Regions from separate parts of the Streptomyces sp. NPDC043812 genome, predicted to be linked through region 1. Evidence: riboswitches for the same ligand, from Rfam matches in the RefSeq annotation. Region 1 holds a riboswitch; the other holds the start of a gene.

Region 1 (7,244 bases):
CGGGCGACATCGGGCACATTCGCGTCGGCGAGCGGGACGAACCCTGCCGCTGCGGCAACAGCGGCTGTCTGGAGGCGATCGCGGGCGGCGCGGCGCTCGCCGCGCAGCTGTCCGCCCTCGGCCTGGACGCGGTTTCCGGCAGCGATGTGGTGAGGCTGGTGAAGTCCGGCAACCGGGACGCGGTGCGGATGGTGCGCGAGGCGGGCCGCGCGGTCGGCGAGGTGCTGGCCGGCCTGGTGAACTTCTTCAACCCGGAGACCGTGGTGGCGGGTGGCGCTCTGGCAGCCGTGCACGACCAGCTGCTGGCGGGGGTGCGGGAGGCGGTCTACCGCCGCTCGCATCCGCTGGCGACGCAGGCGCTGCGGATCGAGCCGAGCCGTACGGGCGAGAACGCGGCGGCTGTCGGGGCCGGGATCCTCGCCATCGAGCATGCGCTCTCCCCGTCCGAGGTCGACCGGCAGCTCGCCGGTTCCACGGCCTGAGCCCCGGGACGCGGAACGCCCCGGGGCCTGCGGCTCACGGCCTCAGAGCGGCAGGAGGTCCGGGCGCTTGGCCTCCACATGGTCGCCGGAGCTCTCGCCGCGCAGCCGTCGGCCGATCCAGGGCACCAGGTACTCGCGCGCCCAGTTGATGTCGTCGCGGCGTACCTCGAGCGCCCCACGCGGCGGCAGGAACGGCCACGGCTGGTCGGGGTCGGCCGGGATGTCGAGTCCCAGCACCTGGGCGGCCCGCAGCGCGACGCGGGTGTGACCCTCCGGTGACAGATGCAGCCGGTCGGCGTCCCAGGCGCGCCGGTCCTGCACGGACTTCAGCGACCAGAGGTCCAGGACGGGACAGCCGTAGCGGTCGGCGATGGCCCGCACATGGGCGGTGTACGTGGCGATCTTCCCGCGCAGATGGCGCAGGACGGGTACGTCACGGGTGTCGAATCCGGTGGTGACCATGACGGTGCCGACGGCGTCGGTGAGGTCGGCGACGGCCCGCTCGAAGCGCTCCGCCACGTCGTCGGGGTCGGAGCCCGGACGGATGATGTCGTTGCCGCCGGCACAGAACGACACGAGGTCGGGGGCGAGTTGCTTGGCCCTCGGGACCTGCTCCGCCACGATCTGGTCGAGGAGCCGGCCGCGTACGGCGAGGTTGGCGTACCTGAAGGTGTTTTCCGGTGCGAGGTCGTCGAGCAGGACCGCGAAACGGTCCGCCCAGCCGACGAACGTCCCGTCGGGACCGGGGTCTCCTACGCCCTCGGTGAAGCTGTCACCGATCGCTGCGTACGACCCGAATGCGCCGATGTTCTCTGTTCTCGAATCGTCTGCCACAGGAGCACATCTTTCCTTTACGGATGTGACCTACGCGACCGTAAGGAGGGGTTGACGGGAGGTGATCTTTACCACCAGTCGAGTTTCCACCAACCCGGAATACGCGGAATCCCTCGCTCCGCCGCCGGACGGAACGAGGGACGAGCGTCGGCCCGCCCAACGGCGGGCCGTAAGTACTCAGATGGAGACGCCGTGCTGACGCAGGTACGCCATCGGGTCGATGTCCGAGCCGTAGCCCGAGCCGGTACGGATCTCGAAGTGCAGGTGCGGGCCAGTCGAGTTGCCGGTCGAACCGGAGAGCCCGATCTGCTGGCCGCCGCTCACACTCTGCCCGCCGGAGACGGACAGGGAGGAGAGGTGGGCGTACTGCGAGTAGGTGCCGTCCGTGTGCTGGATGACGACCTCGTTGCCGTACGAGCCGCTCCAGCCGGCCGAGACGACGGTGCCGGGGCCGACGGAGTTGACGGTGGTGCCGGTGGCGGCGACGAAGTCGACACCGGTGTGGTAACCGCTGGACCACATGGAGCCGGACTGGTGGTACGGCGTGGAGATGCCCGCGCCGGCGATCGGCACCGTGAAGCCGGCGGCCGACGTCTTGCTCTCGGGCTTCTCCGCGGGCTTCTCGGCAGGAGCCTGGGGAGCGGCGGGCTTCTCGGCAGGCGCCTCGGGAGCGGCGGGCCGGACGGAGTCACGCGAGGACCGGGACTGCGACTCGGTGCGGGGCTCCGGGTCGCTCTTGGCCTTCGACTTCGCACCGATGGTCAGCTCGAGGCCGGGGTGGATCAGCGCCGGGTCGGCACCGATGGCGCGACGGTTGTCGTTGAACAGCTGCTTCCAGCCGCCGCGGACGTCCTGCTCCTCCGCGATCTTCGACAGATAGTCGCCGGGGACGACCGTGTAGGTCTTCGGCGCCTTCTTCGCGGCCTCGACGGCCGGAGCGGCGGCGAAGGAGGCCGGGGCGGCGGTGGCCTTCTCGGGCGCGGCGGCGGGGGCCGGGCCGGTCGCGGCATTGGCGCCGGTGGCGCCGAGCAGCGGCAGTGCGATGGCGGCGCCACCCGTACCGGCGACGACGAAGCCGCGGGTGATGGGGTTGGCCTTGGGACGGCGGTGCTTGCCCTTACCAGGCATGGCGCATTCCTCTCCGGCGCCGGCGAGGTGAGCTGTCGGGTTCGAGCTGGAGATGCCCGTTCGCGCTTGTTGCGCGAATTAACCCCAAGCCGTCCGATTTTTCCGGATACGGCGTACTACCTGGTTCCCCCGCTCCTGCCACACGTGGGTGGGTTCGAAGTCCGGTCGGCGGCAGGATTAGGCGGTCCGTCCGGATTGGTCGTGACCGTAGGCGAGCCGGGCACGCGCAAACAAGCGGCAGATTTCGCCGGGGATTGTCGGCTCGGAATAAAGCAAGGATTCCCCGTCACCCTCCGTGGACAAGGGATCTTCAATTCCCTGCTCCGCAACGGAATTGAGGCACCGAACCCCGGTACGTTCCGTCACGAATATGATCCTGCTCACCTGCCGGATCCCATCTCCCTTGCAGACGGGGCACGTTATATCGAATGACCCAATTCGGACAGAAGCAGCAAATGATTACCTAAGCCCGCACTTATCCATCAAGTGTTGTCGACAACGCCCGACTTCGTCCCCGCCGGACTCCGGGCCCGAGTGACGCGGGTCACTCGCCACCCCCACCCCTCGCCTGTGTCGTTCGCCGTGAAATCCCATCCAACGGCACACCGTGCGCGGGCAGCGAATTCGGCAGCCACCTTTTCCGTGAACGGAATTGAGGCGTCCGTCACGCCTTCCTGAGCCTGATCACGTTTGCATCCAGATCGCCGGTCAGCCCGGTGTGGAGTCCGTGATGGATCAGCACGGCACCTCGGTGGACCTTCCCGCTGTCCAGGCAGAGGTAGGCGGCGCGCGGGTCGATCCCGCGCAGTCTGACGGGCGGCGGCCGCTCGCCGTAGTGCTGAGCCTGAAGTGTCACAAGGACGACGATGTCGTCATCGCGGACATATTGGACAGCGCTGAGCCCGCCGTCCGGATCACGCAGCCGGTACAGCTCGCCGTGCTGCACCACCGGCCTGATCTCCTTGTAGAGCCGGACCCAGCCGCGGGCCTCGGTCAGCTCCGCCTCGCTCCAGTCCGTGAGATCGCCGCCGACACCCAGCACCCCCGCCATGGCACTGACGAAACGGAAGCGCAGACTGCTGCGCCGACCGTTCAGCTGGACATTGGGGCTGTCGGTGACCCAGGCGGCCATGACCCGCGCCGGGTGCAGCTGGCTGAAGCCGTGCTGGATGGCGAGCCGGTCCAGCGGGTCGGTGTTGTCGGAGGTCCACACCTGGTCGGTGCGACTGAGCACGCCCAGGTCGATCCGGCCGCCGCCGCCCGAGCAGGACTCGAAGGCGACACCCGGGTGCGCCGCCCGAAGACGGTCGAGCAGCGCGTACAGGGCATGCACATGCTCGACCCACAACTTCTGCGGGTAGGGCTCCCCCGGCCAGCCCGCATCGGTGAAGCAGCGGTTGAAGTCCCACTTCACATAGTCGACGGGAGCAGCGGAGAGCAGGCCGTCGAGCTGCTCCCACAGATACGCCTGCACATCGCTGCGCGCGAGATTCAGCACCAGCTGATTGCGCAGTTCGGTACGCGTGCGGCCGAGATGGTGCTGCACCCAGTCGGGATGCGCGCGGTAGAGATCGCTGTCGGCGTTGACCATCTCCGGCTCGACCCAGATGCCGAACTGCATACCGAGGGCGTGCACTTCGTCGGCCAGCGGCTTCAGCCCGTGCGGGAAGCGGTCCGGGTTGGGTGTCCAGTCACCGAGCCCCGCCCGGTCGCTCGTCCGGGCCCCGAACCAGGCGTCGTCCACGACGAACAGTTCGACACCCATCGCGGCGGCCCGCACGGCGAGTGCCCGCTGCTGCTCCTCCGAGATGTCGAACCCGGTGGCTTCCCAGGAGTTGTAGAGCACGGGCCGGTCCTGCCGGGCACCCGGGATCACATGCGCCAGCTGCCAGGCGTGCCAGGCGTGGCTCGCGCCGCCGAAGCCGCCCTCGCTCCACAGTCCGGCGAACACGGGCGAGGTGTAGCTCTCGCCGGGAGCGAGCCGCAGCAGCCCGGAGTCGTCGTGGCCGGCCCCGCCCGTGATCTGCACCATCCCGTCGGGCAGCTGCTGGACGCCGATCCGCCACGAACCGGACCACCCCAGCGCGCAGCCGTACACCTCGCCGTGCTCCTCGGTGGCCCCCTCGGCGTCGAGCGCGACCCAGGGCAGATGCTGGTGACCGGTGTGGCCGCGACGGCTTCCGATGATCTTTTCGCCGTAGGTCAGCGGCGACCGGACGAGCAGTGACTCGGCGGCCCAGCGGCCGTGCAGCTGCCCGAGCCGCCAGGCGTCGCGCCGGGGAAGCGTCCAGGTCGCGGCGTCGGCCCGGAGCAGTTCGAGGTCGGGCCCCGCGCCCTCGTGGGCGACGGTGACCCAGCGTTCGATCACGTCCGCGTCGTCCCGCATGCGGTAGTGGAGGGTGAGGCCGAGGCCGTGCACGGCGTCGGTGAAGTGCAGCCGGAGCTCGCCGTCCGCCGGATCCGTCGCGGCGCCTGCGAAGGCCCACTCGGTGCCCCGGACCTCGGCCGTGCGCACGGAGAGCGCCGGCCTCACGAACCGGGGGCCGCCCTCGACCGGGTACTCCTCATGTCCGTCGAGCGGGGCCTCGAAGGGCCAGTAGGGCGGCGGTCCCGCTGCGGCGAGGGCTTCCGCATCGGCTCCCGAGATGCGCGCACCCCAGTGCAGATGCACCAGTTCATCCCGTTCCGTGAGGTGAAGTGCGTAGCTGCTCGTGGCTCCGGTCAGCAGCCAGATACGCCCTTCACCGACGGTCTCCATCATCCCGACCCCTCAGCTGCTCACAGATTCTCAGATAGGCACAGGTTCACACAGGCTCGAACATCATCAACTGTCCGCAGCCGCGGGGGCAACGCCCTTGCGCCATGGGCGAGATGATTGCCCGATGAATGGAGTGTCGTATGGTCGGGATCGCGCCATCGTCGGCGACCGGCGCCGACGGCAGTCATCTGAAGGAGTCCACGTGACGCAGCAGCTGCCGCAGGCCCCGTCCACCGAGCCCCGGCTGGCCGGAGTCCGCAACTTCCGGGACGTGGGCGGACTGCCCACCGTGGACGGCCGGCGCGTGCAGCACGGCAGACTCTTCCGCAGCGGACACCTCGCCCATGCGACGGCGAGCGACGCCGCCTTCCTCACGGATCTCGGACTCCACACGATCTTCGACTTCCGCAACGCCGCCGACCAGCGGCTGGAGGGCCCGGACGTCGAGCTGCCGGGCGTGCGCAATCTGAATCTGCCGCTGAGCGACCCGGCCGACGGCGCCGAGTTCTGGAAGATGGTCCGCGACGGCAATCTCGACCAGCTGAAGTCGATCCTCGCCGACGGCAAGGGCGCGGGCCGGATGACCGCGTCGTACCGGACGATCATCAAGTACCGGACCTCGGAGCACAGCCGCGTTCTGCACGCGCTGGCCGAGGACAGTGTCCCGGCCCTCATGCACTGCGCGGCGGGCAAGGACCGTGCCGGTCTCTCGATCGCGATCACCCTGCTCGCCGTCGGCGTCGAGCGGGATGCCATCGAGGCGGACTACCTCATGTCCAACGACCCCCACCGCCGCTACAAGGTCAAGCGCAGCGACGACTCCCCCGCCGCCATGTCCCCGGAGGTCATGGAACTGCTGAGCCCGCTCTTCGACGCCCGCGCCTCCTATCTGGCGGCGGCGTTCGAGACGATCGAGGAGACCTGGGGCGGCACCGAGCGCTACCTCTCCGAGGGCCTGGGGCTCTCCGCCGACACCCGTGAGCGGCTGCGCGCACGTCTCCTGACGGACACCCCCTGACCGCTACTGGTTCTGTCCGCCGACCAGGAACAGCAGATACAGGAACGCGGCGATGAGGTGGCCGGCGATCAGATAGGCGAACAGCCGGATGACCAGCCCACGCGGAAAGCGCTCCTCGCGCCGGTCCTCCGGCCTGCTCGACAAGCGCCTGTCCAACGGGTCGTGCGACATGTCCTGGATCACATACCTTCCGGGTCAGACGTGCGGATGCGGGTCAGGGCTCTGCAGCAGGGTGTGCACGAACAGCAGCTCGGCGCCCTCGGGTGCGGCCGCGGAGATACGGTGCGGGGTGAGCGAGTCGAAGTGCGCGCTGTCCCCGGGCGCGAGCTCATGGACCGTGTCGCCGAGAGCGAGGCGCAGCCGTCCACCGACGACGTACAGCCACTCCTCTCCCGGATGCACCCGCACCAGATCGCCCTGGGCGCCGTAGGGCACGACCACCCGCAGCGCCTGCATGGCGCGGCCGGGGGCTCCGGCCTGGTGGTAGGTCCAGCCGTCGGCGGTCGTCGGCTCGCGGCGGCCGCCCCGGATGACGGGTTCGCGTTCGGGCGGCAGCTCGCCGAGGACCTCGGCGACCGTCGTACCGTAGATCCTGGCGAGGGCGAGGAGCATGGGCAGCGAGGGCTGCCGGTTCCCTGTCTCCAGCCGGGACAGATGTGCCGGGGAGAGCCCTGCGTGGTGGGCTGCGGCCTCGAGGGTCAGCCCGCGGCGGCGGCGCAGATCGCGCAGCCGGGGTGCGACGCGACGCAGCCCCTCGGCCGCCGATTCGGCGGATGTGGTCATGCCTCCATTGCGCCAGCCGGTTGCCTCCAAGGCAAATTTCTTGCCTCAGAGGCAAAACGCCTCAGCGGCCCGCCACCGCCTGCTTCACCAGCGTCTTCCCGAAGTCCCACATCAGACCGCCCCCGTTGTGGGCGTCGTCCATCACCGCCGTGAACGCCTCGACGAAGCGGTCCACCTCGCGCTCGCCGATGATCAGCGGCGGGATCAGTTTGATGACCTCCATGTGGTCGCCCGAGACCTG
Region 2 (7,244 bases), on a different contig from region 1:
GCCCGGCGCCACTGGCGCTACGGCGCCGGTGAACTGCATCGCTCACTGTCGAAGCGTGCCTTCACGGACGCGGTGCGCAGACTGCTCCCGGCGGTCACGGAGGACGATCTGCGTCCCGCCCCCGCGGGCGTACGGGCACAGGCAGTGCTGCGCGACGGGACGCTCGCCGACGATTTCCTGATCCGCGAGGCCCCGCGCACCGTCCATGTGCTGAACGCCCCCTCGCCCGCGGCGACGGCCTCGCTCCCGATCGGGCGCGAAGTGGCGCGCCGCGCCCTCGCGGCACTGGCGGAGGACAGGGTCCACCGAAGCGGTGCGTGACCCCTGGCGCGCGGTCCGGCGCCGGCTGGCACCCGCGAGGTGCGGACGCGTGTGCCCCGGGCCGGACAGTCCTGAGGGCCCGATGAGCCCCTGCCACGGGCTCGTAGAATCGACGCACTGTGTCTGAGCTTCGAAACACCACCCCCGACGCCCACCGCCCGATCATCCGTGCCAAGGGCGAGCCCCGCTTCCCCGGCGGCCCCGCCGCCGATCCGGCCGGTTCGCACCACGAGCGGCGGATCCGCAGCTTCCAGCCGCGGCGCAGCCGGGTCACCACCGGGCAGGGCGACGCGCTGCAGCGGCTGTGGCCGCTGTGGGGGCTCGACATCGACGGCCACCGCGTCCTCGATCTCGACGAGATGTTCGGCGGGCTGCCCGTGGTCCTGGAAATCGGGTTCGGGATGGGTGAGGCCACCGCGCAGATGGCCGCGGACGACCCGGAGACCGGCATCCTCGCCGTCGACGTGCACACCCCCGGCCAGGGCAATCTCCTCGGTCTCGCCGAGCGCAGCGGCTTGAGCAACGTCCGGGTGGCCAACGGCGACGCGATCATCCTGCTGCGCGAGATGCTGCCGGCCCGCTCGCTCGACGGGATGCGCGTGTACTTCCCCGACCCGTGGCCGAAGAAGCGGCACCACAAGCGGCGGCTGATCCAGCCGGAGTTCCTCACCCTCGCCGCCCAGCGCATCAAGCCCGGCGCCGTCCTGCACTGCGCGACCGACTGGGAGCCGTACGCGGAGCAGATGCTCGAGGTGCTCACCGCGCACCCGGGCTTCGAGAACACCGTGCCGGACGGCGGCTACGCCCCGCGCCCCGTCTTCCGTCCCCTGACCCGTTTCGAAGGACAGGGTCTCGACAAGGGTCACAAGGTCCACGACCTGCTCTTTCGCCGGGTGCAGCCGGAGGCGTGACCGCGGCAGTGTGCCGTGCACCATCGCCAGTTGTCGGTGGCCCTCGTTAGGGTCGACTGGTGCACGACTCGTCCTGGCAGCATTCGACGGCCCCAGCGCCGCACCCCACGGTGCCGGCGCGCGAGCCGGAGCGGGTCGCCGAGCTGTCCGACGGCGAGCCGGCGCGGGGCCGCGGGCGGTACCGCCCGCGCGCTGCGCGACTGTGGCGCAGCCGGGCGGTCCGTGCGGGAGTGCTGGTCGTGCTGCTCGCGCTGTGCGGTCTGGTGATCCTCGCGCTCGTGAGGGAACAGACCGGCACCCAGGGCTTCCTGGTCGGTCTCGGCCTCGCGACGCTCCCGGTGCCGCTGCTGCTCGCCGCGTTCCGCTGGCTGGACCGGGTGGAGCCCGGTCCGTGGCGGAATCTGCTGTTCGCGTTCTCGTGGGGCGCCTGTGCCGCGGCACTGGTCGCGATCATCGCGAACTCGTTCGCGACCCGCTGGATAGCGACTGCCACCGCCGACCCCGCCTCGGCCGACACCCTCGGCGCGACCGTCGTCGCGCCGGTCGTCGAGGAGAGCGCGAAGGCCGCGGCGATCCTGCTGCTCTTCCTCTTCCGCAGACGGGACTTCACCGGCATCGTCGACGGCGTCGTCGTCGCGGGTTTCACCGCGACGGGCTTCGCCTTCACCGAGAACATCCTCTACCTCGGCAACGCCTTCGGCGAGGACATGGCGTTCGGCTCCTCCGGCCTGGCCTCGGTGACCGCGGCGACCTTCTTCGTCCGCATCGTGATGTCGCCGTTCGCGCATCCGCTGTTCACGGTGCTCACCGGCATCGGCTTCGGGGCCGCCGCCCTGGCCGCACGCCGTCATCGCATCCGGCGCATCGTGCTGCCGCTGCTCGGGCTGGCACTGGCGATGGGCGTCCACGCCCTGTGGAACGGTTCGACCTCGCTGTTCGGCCCGTGGGGCTTCTACGCGGTGTACGCGGCGTTCATGTTGCCTGCCTTCGGGCTGCTGACCTGGCTGACGATCTGGACCCGGCAGCGGGAGCTGCGCACGATATCCACCGAGCTGCCCGCGTACGCGGCGGCGGGATGGCTGTCCGCCGTCGAGCCACGCGCGCTGTCCTCGATGCGGGCCCGCACGATGGCGCGTGACTTCGCCCGGCGCACGTACGGACCGGCAGCGGGCCATGCGGTGTCCGAGTACGAGACGTTCGCGACGTCGCTCGCGTTTCTGCGCCACCGGGCCCACCGCGGCGCGGCGGGCCCGGACTTCGCGGAGCGCGAGCGCGAGTTGCTGCACCACCTGTGGCGGCGCCGGGACGTGGCCGGCCCGGCCCTCGCGTACGCGGCACAGGCGACGGGCGGGGCGGGCATGCCGCCACCGCACCGGGACTACGGCGCCTACAACCCGTACCGCACCTGATCGGCCGCTCGGCTCACTCCGACGCTGCGGTCAACGCGGCCAGTTCCGACGGGGACAGTTCGAGCTCGGCGACGGCGACCAGCGCCGGCAGCTGCTCGACCGTACGGGCGGAGGCGATCGGCGCGGCGACGGTCGGCTGCGCCGCCAGCCAGGCGAGCGCCACGGTCGCGAGCTCGGCGTCGCGCGAGCGGGCGACCTCGTCCAGCACGGAGAGGACCTTCAGACCGCGCTCGGTCCCCAGGTGCTTGCCCGCACCCTGCGCACGCGCGCTGTCCACCGCGGCCCCCGGCCGGTACTTGCCGGTGAGGAAGCCGGACGCGAGCGCGTAGTAGGGGACGGCGGCCAGGCCGGCGCGCGCGGCCGTGCTCTGCAGCTCCCCCTCGTACGTGTCGCGGGAGACCAGGTTGTAGTGCGGCTGCAGGGCCACGTAGCGGGCGAGCCCCTCGCTGTCGGAGAAGTCGAGCGACGCCTGGAGGCGCTCGGCACTCAGATTGGAGGCGGCGATCGCGCGGACCTTGCCGTCCTTCACGAGCTGGTCGAGGGCGGTGATGATCTCCTCGACGGGCACGGACGGGTCGTCGAAGTGGGTGTAGTAGAGGTCGATGTGATCGGTGCCGAGCCGCCTCAGCGACTCCTCGGCCGCGGCCTTGATCGTGGGACCGGACAAACCCTTGTACTGCGGGTGGGCGCCGACCTTCGTCGCGACGACGATCTCGGAGCGGTTGCCGCGCGAGGCGAGCCAGTTGCCGATGACCGTCTCGGACTCGCCGCCCTGGTTGCCGGGCACCCATGCGGAGTAGGAGTCGGCCGTGTCGACGAAGTTGCCGCCGGCGGCTGCGTACGCGTCGAGCACGGCGAACGACTGCGCCTCGTCGGCGGTCCATCCGAAGACGTTGCCACCGAGGGCGAGGGGGAACACGGCGAGGTCGGACGAGCCGAGAGCGCGAAGGGAGGTCATGCGTGGGTCAACGACGAGGCCGCGCACGGCTATTCCGCCGGCCCGGCGTCGGGGCTGTGCACCGGGCCTACGGCGACATGAGGGTGCGCGGTACGGCATCGCCGTACCGCGCAGCCTTCCTGGCAGACCGCCCTCGTCCCGGGAGAGCGATCGGGCGATCGTCGAGGATCAGACGGTGAGGCCCTTGTCCCGCAGCCACGCCATCGGGTCGAGACCCGAGCCGCCGGGGGTGTGCACCTCCATGTGCAGGTGCGGCCCGGTGACGTTGCCGGTCGCACCGACGCGGCCGATGGTGTCGCCGGTGCCGACCTTCTGGCCTGCGCTGGCCGTCATCGACGACAGGTGGGCGTACCAGACCTCGCTGCCGTCCTCGAGTTCGAGGACGATGCGGTAGCCGTACGAACCGGACCAGCCGGCGGACTTGATGGTGCCGCCGTGCACGGCCTTGACCGGGGTGCCCGTCGGGGCGGCGAAGTCCAGGCCGGTGTGCTGGCCGGAGGACCACATGGAACCGGACTCGCCGTACGTCGAGGTGATCGTGTACGAGGACGTGGGCAGGGAGTAGCTCGCGGCAAGCTTGGCGAGCCGCTCCGCCTCCGCCTTGGCGCGCGCTGCCTCCTCGGCCTTGCGCTTCTTCTCGGCAGCCTTCGCCTCGGCGGCGCTCTGCTGCTTCGCCGCGGCGGCGGCGGCCTGCTCGGCAGCCAGCTTCTCGGCGGCGGCCTTCGCCTCGGCGTCCGCCTCGGCCCGCTGCTGCTCGGCCTGCTGGAGGATCCGGGCGCGCAGCGCCTCTCCGGCGCCCGCCTGCTCGCCGTCCGTGGCCGCGGCGCCGTCGGCGACGGTGGTCATCGCGGTGAGCGGCGCGGTGTTGGCGTCGGAGTCGGCGCCCGCGTCGTCGGAGATGAGCGAGCCCACGCCGGGAAGGGACGCGGCGTCGGGGAGGTTGTCCGCGATCGAGTCCGGAAGGGAGATGGAGACCGCCGGCTTGTCCTGCGCGGTGGCTATGCCACCGGCGCCGACCGCGGCGATGACACCGACTCCGAGGACGGTGGAGCTACGGGCGAGTCCGCCACGCTGTTTTGCGACGCGGTGCCGGCCGCGCACCGGACGGATGGATTCCTCGGTGGGATTCCATTCCTCCCACGTCCGCTCCGCAGGATCGTCACCGAAATGACCGGGTGCGAACGGGGCCTCGGGGGCAGGCATGTTGGACGCCACGAAGGCGTACTCCTTTCCTTCCTTCTCGCCTACCGGGTTAGCTGACGGGTTCGGAGCAGGAAGGTCTCCTACGAGCGTCTTCGACCGCGAACAGAGCGGCAAAAGGTGCCCGATTCACCCCAATTGATGGTTCCCCGGTTCCCTTGCGGGATTCGGCGCGTGCGCACGGTGCCGTCTCTTGCGACGACTGGGACGACCGCGCTGCGTTATCGAACGTTAATAGACGCCGGGGCCGGATTCCAAGCTGTTCCGACTGATCGTTAACGACTGTGGCCAGAACTTACCAGGACAGAAGCGTGCGGAATCGGGCGACTTGATCAAACCTCTTCACGGCGATTGCTTCTGACTGTTCGTCAAATGTTATGCGTAGTGGCACCTTGCGACTACGCACCGTGGCGGAACGCCGTCACCCACCCCGCAGGCCCCGACCTATCCGCGCTCCGGGTCCGTCTCCGCCTTCACGACCCGCACCGTGCGCCGCCTGTCCGGCTGCCCCTCGGCGGGCCGGCCGACCGCCAGCAGTGCCATGTCGTCCGTCGTCCCACCACCCGTGTAGCGGCGCACATCGTCGACGAGCGCGTCCAGCAACGCCTCAGGCCCGGGAAAGAGCCGGCCCCGCAACCGTTCGCCCGGGCTGTAGAACGCACCGCCCGCGTCACGCGCCTCGGACAGCCCGTCCGTGTAGAACAGCAGCGTCGATCCGGCGGGCAGCCGGTAGTCCTGAGCCCGGTCCGGCCAGGCCGCCAAGTCGCCCATGCCCAGCGGCAGGGCAGCCGCGGGCGGCTCCAGCATCAGCAGACCGCCGTCGGCGTGCAGCATCAGTGGCTCGGGGTGCCCGCGGTTCACCAGGCGCACCGTGCCGTCCCCGCCTCCGTCGCCCGGCGGGATCTCACCCAGCACGGCGGTGGTGAAGCGCTCCATCGTGTCCGGTTCCTCCTCCCGCAGCGCCTGGTCACGCTTCAGCGCATGCTCCAGACGCTGCGCCACACCCTCGAGCGAGTCCTCCTGCTCGGCCGCCTCCCGGAACGTCCCGATCAGCACGGCGACGGCCGCCACCGCCTCCATCCCCTTGCCGCGTACGTCGCCCACGATCAGCCGCACTCCGAACGGGGTGTCCTGCACGGCGAAGAGATCGCCGCCGATGAACGCGTCCTCCTGCGCCGCCTCGTACCGCGCGGCGATATGCAGTCCGGCGATCCGGTCCGCGGGGGTCGGCAGCACGGCCCGCTGCGCCGCCTCCGCGATGACCCTCGCCGAGGCGAGCCGCTCACTGCCGCGTTGCACCACCCCGTTGATCAGCAGCGCGAGGACGGCGACCGTGAAGACGGTGCTCGTCTCGGTGACCGCGGTGATCTGCCCGATGGTGCCGTTGTACGTGTGCATGCCGCTGACGGCCAGCATGGCCGCGATACCCATCAGCAGCGTCACCGTCCACGACACGATCGGCGCCGCGACCAGCGGGGCGGCCGCGAACAGCGGCACCGCGGTGAAGCGGGACGGGGTCAGCAGATCGAAGACCACACCGCCGACGATCATCGCCGCGGGCAGCACACGGACGAACCACGGCAACCTGTAGCTGCTGCCCTGCTCTCGCCCCACAGGTGATCTCCCGCCGCTCCGCCCGCGGCCACGCACGCTGCCGCGCTTCTCCCATGCTGCGCGCCGTGGCGCCCGGAGGCGACTTGCCACGCCCGCGCGGGCGAAACCCCAGGCCAGGGCTGGCGAGCGAACACGATCGCACATACGACGAAGGCCCGGTGATCGAGAAGATCGATCACCGGGCCTTCGCCTTCAGTAGCGGGGACAGGATTTGAACCTGCGACCTCTGGGTTATGAGCCCAGCGAGCTACCGAGCTGCTCCACCCCGCGTCGGTGAACACAACCTTACGCCATCGGAAGCAAGATCAAATCCACTTTTCGGCCCCGGTCCTCCCGAGCCGGTCACATCGGCGCTCCGCCACGCGTCATAACAGTGAAAACACGAGCAACGAGGGGTGTGGACGGACCATGAACGAACACGAATTCCTGGCGGAGCGTTTCGAGGAGCACCGCGGCCACCTGCGCGCGGTCGCCTACCGGATGCTCGGCTCGCTGAGCGATGCCGACGACGCCGTCCAGGAAGCGTGGCTGCGTCTGAGCCGCTCCGACACCGAACGCGTCGAGAACCTGGGCGGCTGGCTGACCACCGTCGTCGGCCGGGTCTGCCTCGACATGCTCCGCACCCGCGTCTCCCGGCGCGAGGAACCGATGGAGACCCGCATACCCGAGCCGATCGTCAGCGGCGCGGACAGCCTCGACCCGGAACACGAGGTGCTGCTCGCCGACTCGGTCGGCCTCGCACTGCTCGTCGTGCTGGAGACGCTGGCGCCCGCGGAACGGCTCGCGTTCGTGCTGCACGACATGTTCGCCGTGCCGTTCGAAGAGATCGCC

What was found. A riboswitch is a leader RNA that binds a small molecule or an ion and turns the genes downstream of it on or off. The one in region 1 is predicted to bind cyclic di-AMP.
Region 2: linked by a shared signal. The riboswitch ahead of AC067Z_RS23975 (M23 family metallopeptidase) and the one ahead of AC067Z_RS20020 (M23 family metallopeptidase) in region 1 are both predicted to bind cyclic di-AMP.

Annotation. Positions count from the first base shown of each region.
Region 1 covers NZ_JBWKCY010000013.1:17,735-24,978, forward strand. Annotated here, with positions in the region: gene AC067Z_RS20010 (ROK family protein) at 1-482, shown strand, start outside; gene AC067Z_RS20015 (SGNH/GDSL hydrolase family protein) at 525-1,316, opposite strand; gene AC067Z_RS20020 (M23 family metallopeptidase) at 1,494-2,444, opposite strand; cyclic di-AMP (ydaO/yuaA leader) riboswitch at 2,447-2,605, opposite strand; gene AC067Z_RS20025 (alpha-galactosidase) at 3,109-5,205, opposite strand; gene AC067Z_RS20030 (tyrosine-protein phosphatase) at 5,405-6,220, shown strand; gene AC067Z_RS20035 (DUF6126 family protein) at 6,224-6,400, opposite strand; gene AC067Z_RS20040 (helix-turn-helix domain-containing protein) at 6,416-7,003, opposite strand; gene AC067Z_RS20045 (aspartate aminotransferase family protein) at 7,065-7,244, opposite strand, start outside.
Region 2 covers NZ_JBWKCY010000016.1:183,802-191,045, reverse strand. Annotated here, with positions in the region: gene lhgO (L-2-hydroxyglutarate oxidase) at 1-321, shown strand, start outside; gene trmB (tRNA (guanosine(46)-N7)-methyltransferase TrmB) at 441-1,232, shown strand; gene AC067Z_RS23985 (PrsW family intramembrane metalloprotease) at 1,292-2,641, shown strand; gene AC067Z_RS23980 (aldo/keto reductase) at 2,655-3,599, opposite strand; gene AC067Z_RS23975 (M23 family metallopeptidase) at 3,768-4,814, opposite strand; cyclic di-AMP (ydaO/yuaA leader) riboswitch at 4,826-4,982, opposite strand; gene AC067Z_RS23970 (PP2C family protein-serine/threonine phosphatase) at 5,244-6,413, opposite strand; tRNA gene AC067Z_RS23965 (tRNA-Met) at 6,610-6,683, opposite strand; gene sigJ (RNA polymerase sigma factor SigJ) at 6,822-7,244, shown strand, end outside.